DNA from 2 places in the Methyloferula stellata AR4 genome. Region 2 is predicted to be linked to the other one. Evidence: riboswitches for the same ligand, from Rfam matches in the RefSeq annotation. Region 2 holds a riboswitch; the other holds the start of a gene.
The links. A riboswitch is a leader RNA that binds a small molecule or an ion and turns the genes downstream of it on or off. The one in region 2 is predicted to bind thiamine pyrophosphate.

Region 1: it holds a riboswitch for thiamine pyrophosphate, as region 2 does, so the genes downstream of both, thiC (phosphomethylpyrimidine synthase ThiC) here and A3OQ_RS0108995 (FAD-dependent oxidoreductase) in region 2, are expected to answer to the same signal.

Annotation. Positions count from the first base shown of each region.
Region 1 is NZ_ARWA01000001.1:841,912-847,927, forward strand. Features, by position in the region: gene A3OQ_RS0104230 (YgiQ family radical SAM protein) at 1-1,678, opposite strand, end outside; gene thiC (phosphomethylpyrimidine synthase ThiC) at 2,350-4,188, opposite strand; TPP riboswitch at 4,253-4,350, opposite strand; gene A3OQ_RS0104250 (DUF4167 domain-containing protein) at 4,493-5,491, opposite strand; gene prmC (peptide chain release factor N(5)-glutamine methyltransferase) at 5,978-6,016, opposite strand, start outside.
Region 2 is NZ_ARWA01000001.1:1,831,990-1,838,005, forward strand. Features, by position in the region: gene A3OQ_RS0108980 (peptide chain release factor 3) at 1-1,523, shown strand, start outside; gene A3OQ_RS0108985 (class I SAM-dependent methyltransferase) at 1,956-2,609, opposite strand; gene A3OQ_RS0108990 (SAM-dependent methyltransferase) at 2,679-3,143, shown strand; TPP riboswitch at 3,173-3,303, shown strand; gene A3OQ_RS0108995 (FAD-dependent oxidoreductase) at 3,519-4,529, shown strand; gene thiS (sulfur carrier protein ThiS) at 4,498-4,695, shown strand; gene A3OQ_RS0109005 (thiazole synthase) at 4,658-5,494, shown strand; gene A3OQ_RS0109010 (thiamine phosphate synthase) at 5,487-6,016, shown strand, end outside.

The DNA of each region.
Region 1 (6,016 bases), 990 kb from region 2:
GCACCGGCCGCAAAGGATTGACGGAGGAATGATACATCGCCGCCGAAAGCGACATCGGCGACGGCAGGAATGTCTGAACCTGATCGGCGCGATATTTATTGCGCTTCAGCCACAGAGCAAGGTTCATCATATCCGCGTCCGTCGTGCCCGGATGTGCCGCGATGAAATAAGGAATGAGGAAATATTTCTTATCGGCCGCTTGCACGGCCTGCTCGAAAATCTGCTTGAAGCGATCATAGGTGCCGATGCCCGGCTTCAGCATCTTCGAGAGCGGCCCCTCCTCGGTATGTTCGGGCGCGATCTTCAGATAGCCGCCGACGTGATGGGCTACGAGCTCGCGGATATAGGCCGGGCTCTTGATGGCGAGATCATAGCGCACGCCTGAGGCGACCATCACCTTCTTGACGCCCGGCACTTGCCGCGCGGCGCGATAAAGCTCGATGAGCTTGTCGTGGCTCGTATCGAGGTTCTTGCAAATGTCGGGATAGACGCAGGCCGGACGCCGGCAGAGCGCTTCGGTCTCTTTGTCTTTGCAGGCCATGCGATACATATTGGCGGTCGGCCCGCCTATATCGGAAATGATGCCGGTGAAACCCTTCGTCTTGTCGCGCACCGCCGCGATCTCTTTGACGATAGAGTCCTGCGAACGGCTCTGGATGATGCGGCCTTCATGTTCGGTGATCGAACAGAAAGAGCAGCCGCCGAAACATCCACGCATGATGGTGACCGAGAATTTGATCATCTCCCAGGCGGGGATCTTCGCTTCGCCATAGGCCGGATGCGGCGCACGCGCATAAGGCAGATCGTAAACGGCATCCATCTCCGGCGTCGTCAGCGGCACCGGCGGTGGCGTCAGCCAAAGCTCGCGCGTCCCATGCCGTTGCACCAGCGCCCGCGCATTGCCTGGGTTGCTCTCACGGTGCAGCGTGCGCGAGGCGCGGGCATAGGCTTCAGGATCGCGTTCGACCTGCTCGAAGGACGGCAGGCGGATGACGGTCGTCTCGCCGTTGATCCGTGGGCTCTCTTCCGCCTCGTCGTCGAGGTCATCGGCCTTGAGTTCGATAAAGCCCTCCGGTACCGCGTCCTTCATGAGAACCGCGCCGCGTATATCATCGAGCTGTGCGGGCACGGCACCTTTGGCCTTGGCAAAACGATGCGCGACCTCGACGACGGCGCGCTCGGCATTGCCGTAGAGCAGGATATCGGCCTTGGCATCGAGCAGGATCGAGCGGCGGACCTTGTCTGACCAATAATCGTAATGCGCGATCCGGCGCAGCGAGGATTCGATGCCGCCGAGCACGATTGCGCAATCGCGATAGGCCTCGCGGCAGCGCTGCGCATAGACGATGGTGGCCCGGTCCGGCCGTTTGCCGCCTTCGCCTTCGGGGCTATAGCTGTCGTCGTGGCGCAGCCGCCGGTCCGACGTATAGCGATTGACCATGGAATCCATATTGCCGCCGGTGACGCCGAAGAACAGCACCGGCCGGCCCAAGGCCTTGAACGGCTCGGCGCTTTGCCAATCCGGCTGCGCGATAATGCCGACGCGAAAGCCTTGCGCCTCGAGCAGCCGGCCAACCAAGGCCATGCCGAAGCTTGGATGATCGATATAAGCGTCGCCGGTGACGAGGATGATGTCGCAGGCGTCCCAGCCGAGCGCGTCCATTTCGGCACGGCTCATCGGCAGGAACGGCGCCGTGCCGAACCGGTGCGCCCAATATTTGCGATAGGAGAAAAGGGGTTTCGCGTCGCTCACGGCGGAGGATTAGCGCATTTCGGGAGAAACGTCATGCGCGGACTTGAGGCCGCTGCTGAGCTTAATGTTGAACCCGAATCTCGCCGCGTCATGGCCGGGCTTGTCCCGGCCATCCACGTGATGGGCCCTCTGCCATCTTGCAATCATGCAGCTGTGTTTCGTGGATGGCCGGGACAAGCCCGGCCATGACGGCGTGTGGCGAGCAAACCCGATCAGATTTCGCCATTCATCCAACGGCGGATATTTTCGGCGAGACGGATGCGCTTTTGTCAATGATCGCTTTGCGACCTCCTTCGGCGGCGGCCCAAAGGGCCGTCATTGACGAAAGCGATCCGCTCGCCATGCTTGCCGCCAAGAGATGAATGGCATCGTGTGATGTTAGGCACACGGTCTAAAGCCCTCGATGCTTCGAGACGCACGCTGCACGTGCTCCTCAGCATGAGGGTTTTGGGAACTTGCGAACTTAAACAAAACAACCCCTCATCCTGAGGAGCGCTCCGTTAGGAGCGCGTCTCGAAGGATGGGCAACGTACATATCACCCTCGTCCTTCGAGACGGTCGCTATCACGACCTCCTCAGGATGAGGGTGATTGGCCTCACACGTAAAGCTTGCCGCCCTTTTCCAAAAATTCCGCGCTCTTCTCCGCCATGCCTTTTTCCGCCTCATCGGCTTCCATGGCTTTGGCCTCGTCGCGGAGATCCTGGCTAATCCGCATCGAGCAGAATTGCGGTCCGCACATCGAACAGAAATGCGCGGTCTTATGCGCGTCCTTCGGCAGCGTTTCGTCGTGGAAATGCTGCGCGGTTTCCGGGTCGAGGCCGAGATTGAACTGATCCTGCCAGCGGAAGTCGAAGCGCGCGCGTGAGACCGCATCGTCCCTGATTTGCGCCGCCGGATGGCCCTTGGCGAGATCGCCCGCATGCGCCGCGATGCGATAGGTGATGACGCCGACTTTCACATCGTCACGGTCGGGCAGGCCCAAATGTTCCTTCGGCGTCACATAGCAGAGCATGGCGCAGCCGAACCAGCCGATCATGGCGGCGCCAATGCCGGACGTGATGTGATCGTAGCCGGGCGCGATATCGGTCGTCAGCGGCCCGAGCGTATAGAAGGGCGCCTCGTCGCATTCCTTCAGCTGCTTTTCCATATTGATCTTGATCTTGTGCATCGGCACATGGCCGGGACCTTCGATCATCACCTGACAGCCCTTTTTCCAGGCGATCTTGGTGAGCTCGCCGAGCGTTTCGAGTTCGGCGAATTGCGCGCGGTCATTGGCGTCGGCGATCGAGCCCGGACGCAATCCGTCGCCGAGCGAGAAGGACACGTCATAGGCTTGCATAATGTCGCAAATATCTTCGAAATGCTCGTAGAGGAAGCTTTCGCGATGATGCGCGAGGCACCAGCGCGCCATGATCGAACCGCCGCGCGAGACGATGCCGGTGGTGCGCTTGGCGGTCAGCGGCACATAGGCCAACCGCACGCCCGCATGGATGGTGAAATAATCGACGCCCTGTTCGGCCTGTTCGATCAGCGTGTCGCGGAAGACTTCCCATGAGAGCTTGGTCGCGTCGCCATCGACCTTTTCGAGTGCCTGATAGATCGGCACGGTGCCGATCGGCACCGGCGCATTGCGCAGGATCCAGTCGCGAATGTTATGGATATTGCGGCCTGTGGAGAGATCCATAACGGTATCTGCTCCCCATCTAATGCTCCAGACCATCTTCTCGACCTCTTCGGCGACCGAGGAGGTCACGGCCGAATTGCCGATATTGGCATTCACCTTCACCAGGAAATTGCGGCCGATGATCATCGGCTCCAGCTCGGGGTGATTGATATTGGCGGGGATGATCGCGCGGCCGCGGGCGATCTCGTCGCGCACGAATTCAGGCGTGACGAAAGCCGGAATCGAGGCGCCGAAATGTTCGCCGTCGGCGAGACGTGTCTGCGCGCCTTCGACCATCTGCTCGCGGCCGAGATTTTCACGATGCGCGACGAAGATCATCTCTTCGGTGATGATGCCAGCCTTGGCGAATTCATATTGGGTGACGGGATGGCCCGGCGTGCCGCGGCGCGGCGAGGTCGCTGCCGGGCAGGGCGGCACGAGCTTGTCGGCTGAAACCGAGCCATTGTCCTCAGGCTTCACGGCGCGGCCCACGTAAGTTTCCAAGCCCCCGCGCTTCGCGAGCCAGGGCGCGCGAATGCGCGGCAGGCCGGCGGCGAGATCGATATGGGCATCTTCTTCCGAATAGGGTCCAGACGCATCATAGACGCGCACGGGAGGTTCGTTGGCCGACGGATCGAGGGCGATCTCGCGGAAGGGCACCAGAATATCGTCGCGGCCTTCGGCGCGATGATAGATCTTGCGCGAGCCGGGCAGAGGGCCGGTCGTGACGCTTTGCGGAACGAGCGTTTCGGGTTTGGGCTGAATATTCATGTCGCTGCGTCCTCCGCTTGATTTTCTTGAAGGAGGCCGGCGCTATGGAGAAGACGGATTTGCGCTCATCGCAAATGGCCGGTCCCTGCGCTGGCATTATCCAGGTTCAGGTTCGATGGGTGTGATCTCAGCCGCCGTTCAGCAGCACCCCAGGGCATAGGGAACATAGAGCGCAATCGCCCGCGCGGCAAGCCGTGGATTTGGAGGCCTGGCTGAGCAGCAGCGGTGGGCTCATCAAAAGGGCGGCAACAAAAAAGCGGGACCGAAGTCCCGCTTTTGAATGTGGAGCCTAGAGGCGGTGAGATTACTCGCCGACAGGATCGCTCGCATTGGTGGCTTCGCCGCGAAAATCCTCGCTCGGACCCTCGGCCTTACGGCGGCGGCGGCGCGGGCGCAGAAGAAAGGAATCGGCTTCCCGTTCGACTTCCGGCTGCATCATGGTGCGCGGCAGGCCCTCGTCGCCGGCGCCTTCCATATGGACCTCGGGCTGCAGACGGACCGGCGCAGTGATGAAGGCAGGCAAGCCCGCTTCATTGTCAGGAACCATGGGGCGCGGCTCGCGATATTCGCGCCGTCCGCGCGAACCATTGCCGCGCGAGTCCTGATCGCGGTTCTGACCTTGCCGCTCCTGATAGGGCTGCCTGTCCTGGTAGCTGCGCTCTTGATTGCGGTCTTGGTAGGTCCGCTCCTGATTGCGATCCTGGCCTTGGAAGCCGCGGTCCTGATTGCGATCTTGATTACGGTCCTGACCCTGAAAATTCCGGTCTTGGCGCGGCGCGCGGTCTTGACGTTCAGGCCGCTCGTAATTTTGCCGGCCATTATTATGGCTGCTGCCGTTGCCATTATTGTTGTAATAGGGCCGCTCCTGATAGGGCTGGGCCTCGTTGGTCGGCGGCTGCTGGGCGTAGGGTTGCTGCGTCGCCGCCGCGGGGGCAAAGCGTTCCGGCGGGGACGCGAAACGATCCGGCAGGCCGCCGAAATCGTCGTCATCATCGTCTTCGTCGGTCTCGGCTTCGCCGGGCTGGCGTTGATAGCCGAAGGCCGCTTGCTGTTGAGCTTGCTGCGCCGCTGCGATCAGCCGGAAATAATGCTCGGCGTGCTGGAGGTAGCTTTCGGCCATCACGGGATCGCCGGAAGATTGGGCATCGCGGGCGAGCTGAAGATATTTTTCGCCGACGTGATGGGCTGTGCCACGGATTTTGACGTCAGGACCGTTTGATTCGTAGGACCGCGTCAATGGGTTCGGCGCCTTGCGGTTGTTGCTACGCCCGCCGCGCATACGCTTGTTCTGACCTGGTCTCATTGATGTTCCTTGAGTGGCAATATAAGCCGCAATCCCCACATCGCCTTACCGGCATGTTGGTCCAGCCATTGATGAACCGTCTGAATGCGAAGACGCTTGCGGATATGGCTCTCCGGCCTAGCAAGAATTCCGCGCACGAACAGCCGTGGCTTAGTCCTTAACCCTCGATTGCCTTGGGGTCTCAGAGTTCGGGAAAATCACCTCGACAACGCTGTGCCATATCGTCTTGCGGAGATGGAAATCGCTCAATCCGTCATGAGCCCTGGCAAATCAGACGGAGACGATCTCAACACCTTGCCGTGCCATAACATCAGCAGCGAAAGGTAATTCTTGGCGTGGACCCTAATCGTTTTCGGCACAAACGCCAAGTGGTTTCATGGGCGTGGTTCAGAATTATATTTGATGCTCCGGCCCTGTGGCGAAATTGTCACGCTCACGCTGGCTGCAAGGGATTCTATCCTGAGGATTGCGCAAGATTTTATAGTTTCAGGCCCCGATTTCAAGACCCGCCAAGACGACGCGTTC
Region 2 (6,016 bases):
CTGACGCGGGCAAGACGACCCTCACCGAAAAGCTGCTGCTCTTCGGCGGCGCGATCCAGCTCGCGGGCGAGGTGCGCGCCAAGGCTAATCGCCGCCAGACCCGCTCCGACTGGATGGGCATCGAGCGTGAGCGCGGCATCTCGGTCGTGACCTCGGTCATGACTTTTGAGTATGGCGGCTGCGTCTATAATCTCCTCGACACGCCGGGCCATGAGGACTTTTCGGAAGATACCTATCGCACGCTGACGGCGGTCGACTCGGCGATCATGGTGATCGATGCGGCGAAGGGCATCGAGGCGCGGACGCGCAAGCTGTTTGAAGTGTGTCGCCTGCGCGATATCCCGATCGTGACCTTCATCAACAAATTGGATCGCGAGGCGCGCGATCCTTTTGAGCTTCTGGACGAGATCGAGAAGACGCTGGCGCTCGATGTCGCGCCGCGCACATGGCCGCTCGGCCAGGGCCGCGCCTTCGCCGGCACTTACGATCTTGACCGCAATCTCGTGCGCAGGCTCGATTCCGACGCCGAGCCGGTTGCGGTGAGCGGCCCGGACGATCCCTATATCAAGGGGCTGTTGAGCGAGCCGGATTTTAAAGAGGTGCGCGATCAGATCGAACTCGCGCGCGACGGCCTGAAGCGCTTCGACCGGCAAGCCTTTCTCGAAGGCCATCTGACGCCGGTCTTTTTCGGCAGCGCGCTGCGCAATTTCGGCGTGCGCGATCTGATCGATGCTCTGGCCGAATTCGCGCCGCCGCCGCATGGGCTTGACGCAGCGTCGCGCCATGTCGACGCGCATGAGCCGAAGATGACGGGCTTCGTCTTCAAGATCCAGGCGAATATGGACCCGAACCATCGCGACCGTATCGCTTTCATGCGCGTCTGTTCCGGCAAGTTGACGCGCGGGATGAAGGCGAAGCTCGTGCGCACGGGCAAGAACATCGCGCTCAATGCGCCGCAATTCTTCTTCGCGCAGGACCGCCAATTGGCGGAAGAGGCTTACGCGGGCGATGTCGTCGGCATTCCGAACCATGGCACGTTGCGCATCGGCGATACGCTGACCGAAGGCGAAGAGCTTGTGTTTCGCGGCGTGCCGAGCTTCGCGCCGGAAATCTTGCGCCGCGTCAAGATCGGCGATGCGATGAAGGCGAAGAAGCTCCGCGAGGCGCTTGGCCAGATGGCGGAGGAAGGCGTCGTGCAGGTCTTCCTGCCGAATGATGGCGCGGCCGCGATGGTGGGTGTCGTCGGCGCCTTGCAGCTCGATGTTCTGGCCGAGCGGCTCTCAGCCGAATATGGGTTGGACGTGACCTTCGAGACGAGCCGTTTCGAGCTCTGCCGCTGGGTGAGCGCGAAGACACAGGCCGACCTCGACAAGTTCACGCGCGCCTATCCGGCATCGATTGCGATGGATCTCGACGGCGCGCCGGTCTTCATGGCGGCATCCGCCTGGGATCTGCGCTACGAACAGGAACGCTGGCCGGACATCAGCTTTTCCGACATCAAGGATTATCAGAAGCAGGCCTAGCCCTCGTCCTGAGGAGCGCCGAAGGCGCGTCTCGAAGGATCGAGGCGTCGCCGCTGCATTTCGCAGCTCGCAATTCAATCCTTGTCATTCATCTGTTGGCGGCGAGCATGGCGAGCGGATCGCTTTAGTCAATGACGGCCCTTCGGGCCGCCGCCGAAGGCGGTCGCACGCAGATAAGTTTACGCAATCTGCGTAAACTTGATTGCGTTGCGATCATTGACAAAAGCGATGCCGCCTCGCCGAAAATGGCCGCTGTAGATGAATGGCGAAATCCGATTGGCTCAACCTCGTCATGCCCGGCCCCGTGCCGGGCATCCACGCCGAGACATTGATGCTTGGTACAAAATCAGTGATGAAGCGTTACCGCGTGGATGGCCGGGACAAGCCCGGCCATGACGGAAATCATTGTTCGCTTATGGTGAAGGTTGCCCCTTACATCGCGTCCTTGAAGCGCCAGACATCCGTCATTTTCGTCTCGCAATCTTCCAGGCATTTCGACACCGGCACCTCGTAGTGTGCCAGCGAATGGAGCCTGTCGCGCGGGAGATAGGTGCGGCCGGGATCGCCGATCAGCACGCGCGTGCCTTTATTGGCGAGCTGTTCCAGCCATAGAATGAAGCGTTCGGCCATGCCGGGCTCGTAGGCGATATCGCCTGCGAGCACGACGTCCCAATGCTGATCGCAGCCGACAACATCTTCAGATAGAAGATGGATATCGGCGCTATTGGCGACGGCATTCATGGAGATGGCATCCATCGCCAAGGGATCGATATCGTTGGCTTCGACATGAGCGGCGCCCGCCTTGGCCGCGGCTATCGCGAGGAGGCCGGAGCCCGACCCGAGATCGAGGACGCGTTTGCCCGCGACCAAGGTTTGATGGTCTTGAATATAACGCGCCAAGGCTTGGCCGCCCGGCCAGGCGAAGGCCCAATAAGGCAGCGGCAGGTTGACGGCGTGAAGCTCGTCCTGCGTCTTTTGCCAGAGCCCTGTTGCTTCTTCGGCAAGATGAAGCTTGATGTCCGGCCGCAGCGGAACCAGGGCAAGATGCGTATTGGTTTTGATGAAAGCAGCGCGGTCGAAGGTCATATCGAGCCCCCGGCGTAAAAGGCCATCGTCCGGGGTTAGGCTTGCAATGTAAAGGGGATTGGAAAAACGATGGATGAAACGATCCGGCCCGGCGAAATCGCTGTAACCCTTGAGGAGGCCCGCGCGAGCGACGCAAAGCTCTATTTTATCGGGCATATTCGCACACCTTGGCAGAAGCGGACGGACTGTCCGCGGCAGGGTGATCGCGAGCAGGGGCCCGAATGCCGCATCGTCGTCGATCCGCTCTGGCATCAGGCGCTGACCGGCATCGAGCAATGGCCTGAATTGCAGCTTCTCTATTGGATGAACGAAGCGCGGCGCGACCTTGTGATCCAGGCGGCCACCGGCAAGGAACCGGTTGGAACCTTTGCTTTGCGCTCTCCCGTGCGGCCCAATCCGATCGCCTCGTCCATCGTCGCCTTGCGGCGCGTCGAGCCGGGCTGTCTCATCGTCACCGGGCTCGACTGTCTCGACATGACGCCGCTTCTCGACATCAAGCCGCATTTCGGTGAGGCAAAACCGACCTCTCCTTGACGGGAGCGGCCTGCGGAGCCTATTTAGAGTTTGAGACCTAGGGGATCCCCGGCAGGGGGCTGAGAGGCTGGCAAGCTGGCATGACGATCATGCCGGCGCCTGGCGACCCTTCGAACCTGATCCAGTTTGCACTGGCGGAGGGATGGTTGTGAGCGCATTTTTTCCCCCACATTCAGCAGTTCTAGCCCTCATCCTGAGGAGTGCGCGTAGCGCACGTCTCGAAGGACGAGGGCGGCATGGCGACTTGCACTATGCGGCTTGCCCGCGCCTCTCCTTCGAGACGCAAGCCATAGCCCGTTGCTCGCGACGGGCGTCGCTTCGCAACGCCCTATGGCTTGCCCCTCAGGATGAGGCGCTAAGCGCTGGAGGCCCACGATGAAGATCCGCGTGATCGGCGCCGGTGTCGCTGGACTGACAACTGCTTATGAATTTGCCCGCGCCGGCTGCGCGGTCGAGATCGTCGATCGCGCGGCGGGGCCGGGCCTCGGCTGTTCCTGGTTTGCCGGCGGCATGATCGCGCCCTGGTGCGAGGCCGAAAGCGCCGAGCCGCTTGTCGTCTCCTATGGCATCGAGGCGCTGACCTATTGGACGCAAGACGTGCCTGTCGCTCAGATACATGGCAGCCTTGTCGTCGCCCCCGCGCGCGATAGACCCGACCTCATCCGCTTTTCGCGCCGCACCTCGCATTATGAGATGTGTGATGGGGCCGCTGTCGCAGCGCTCGAACCAGATCTCGAAGGCCGGTTCGAGTCGGCGCTTTTCTTCGCAGAAGAAGCGCATCTCGATCCGCGGGTTGCAATGGCGAAGCTTGCATCGCTGCTTGCGGAGCATGCCGATGTCACCTTCCGCTTTAATACCGAGGCGGATGCGCTCGAGGGCGATGCGGATTGGATCATCGATTGCCGCGGCTTCGATGCCCGCGATCGCCTCACCGATCTGCGCGGGGTTCGCGGCGAAATGCTGGTGCTCAAGACGCAGGAGATAAATTTCGCACGTCCGGTGCGCCTTCTGCATCCGCGCTATCCGGTCTATATCGTGCCGCGCGGCGATGGCCGCTTCATGATCGGCGCGACCATGATCGAAAGCGGGCAGGGCGGCGTGATGACGGCGCGTTCGGCGCTTGAATTGCTGTCTGCCGTCTGCACGGTTCATCCGGCCTTCGGCGAGGCCGAGATCATCGAAATGGGCGCCAATGTGCGGCCGGCTTTCGCCGACAACCTGCCGCGTCTGCGGCTGGACGGCCGGACGCTCTTCGTCAACGGGCTTTACAGGCACGGCTTTCTCGCGGCGCCGTCGCTCGCGCGCCGCGCGGCGGATGTCGTGTTGAAGGGGTCCTATTTTCCGGAGATCATGGATGCAGATCCGCGTGAACGGCAAAGAGCTTGAGGTCGCTGCGACGACGCTCGCAGCGCTTCTCGATGAGCTCGACTATGAAGACGCCATGGTTGCGACGGCGCTCAATCAGAATTTTATCCGCAAGGTGGATCGGATGACGACGCCTCTCAAAGACGGGGATGCGGTCGAGGTTCTCGTGCCGAAACAGGGAGGCTGAATTGAGCGACAAGCCGCTCTCGCTTTATGGAGTCAGCCTGACGTCGCGGCTCTTGGCCGGCACGGCGCAATATCCGTCGCCCGCCATTCTTGCCGCCGCCGTCAAAGCCGCACGGACCGAGGTGGTCACCGTCTCGCTGCGCCGCGAGGCGGGCGGCGGCCGCGCGGGCGATTCCTTCTGGGGCTTGATCCGCGATCTCGGCGTGCGCGTTTTGCCGAATACGGCCGGCTGCCGCAGCGTGAAAGAGGCCGTCACCACCGCGCAAATGGCGCGCGAGGTTTTCGGCACGGCTTGGGTCAAACTCGAAGTCATCGGCGAGGACGATACGTTGCAGCCCGACGTCTTCGGCCTTGTCGAAGCCGCGGCTATTCTCGCGCGCGACGGTTTCTCGGTCTTTCCCTACACGACGGAAGATCTCGTCGTCGCAGAAAAATTGCTCGGCGCCGGTTGCGAAGTCCTGATGCCCTGGGGCGCGCCGATCGGTTCCGGCCGTGGTCTCAACAACAGGTTCGGCCTGAAGGCCTTGCGCGCACATTTTCCGAATGTGCCGCTCATCGTCGATGCGGGCATCGGCACGCCGTCGCATGCGGCGGAAGCCATGGAGCTTGGCTATGATGCCGTGCTCTTGAATACGGCCATCGCGAAAGCTGGCGATCCGGTGATGATGGCGGACGCCTTTGCGCGCGCCGTCGAAGCTGGGCGGCTCGCCTATCTCGCGGGACCTATGGAGCCGCGCGACATGGCCGAGCCTTCGACACCGACCGCAGGCCTTCCTTTCGGCGGTGCCGTGCGTGCTTGATCCGTTTTATCTGATCGTCGACAGCGCGAGCTGGATCGCGCGGCTGCTGCCAAGCGGCGTGAAGCTCGTGCAATTGCGCATCAAGGATGTGAGCGCCGAAGAACGGCGCGCCGAGATTGCGAAATCGAAAGCGCTTTGCGCGCAGTATGGCGCGCAGCTCATCGTCAATGATTATTGGCAAGATGCGATCGATCTCGGCTGCGATTATATCCATCTTGGCCAGGGCGATCTCGACACGGCCGATTTGACGGCGATCCGCAAGGCAGGCCTGCGGCTCGGCGTCTCGACGCATGACGAGGCCGAACTTGCCCGCGCGCTTACAACGGCGCCGGATTACATCGCGCTCGGGCCGATCTATCCGACGATCTTGAAGCAAATGCCTTTTGGGCCGCAAGGTTTGGGCCGGCTTGGCGAATGGCGAAAGAAGATCGGATCGTTGCCGCTTGTCGGCATAGGCGGGATCTCGCTCGACCGCGCCAAAGGCGTACTCGAAGCCGGCGCCGATAGCGCGGCGGTCGTAAC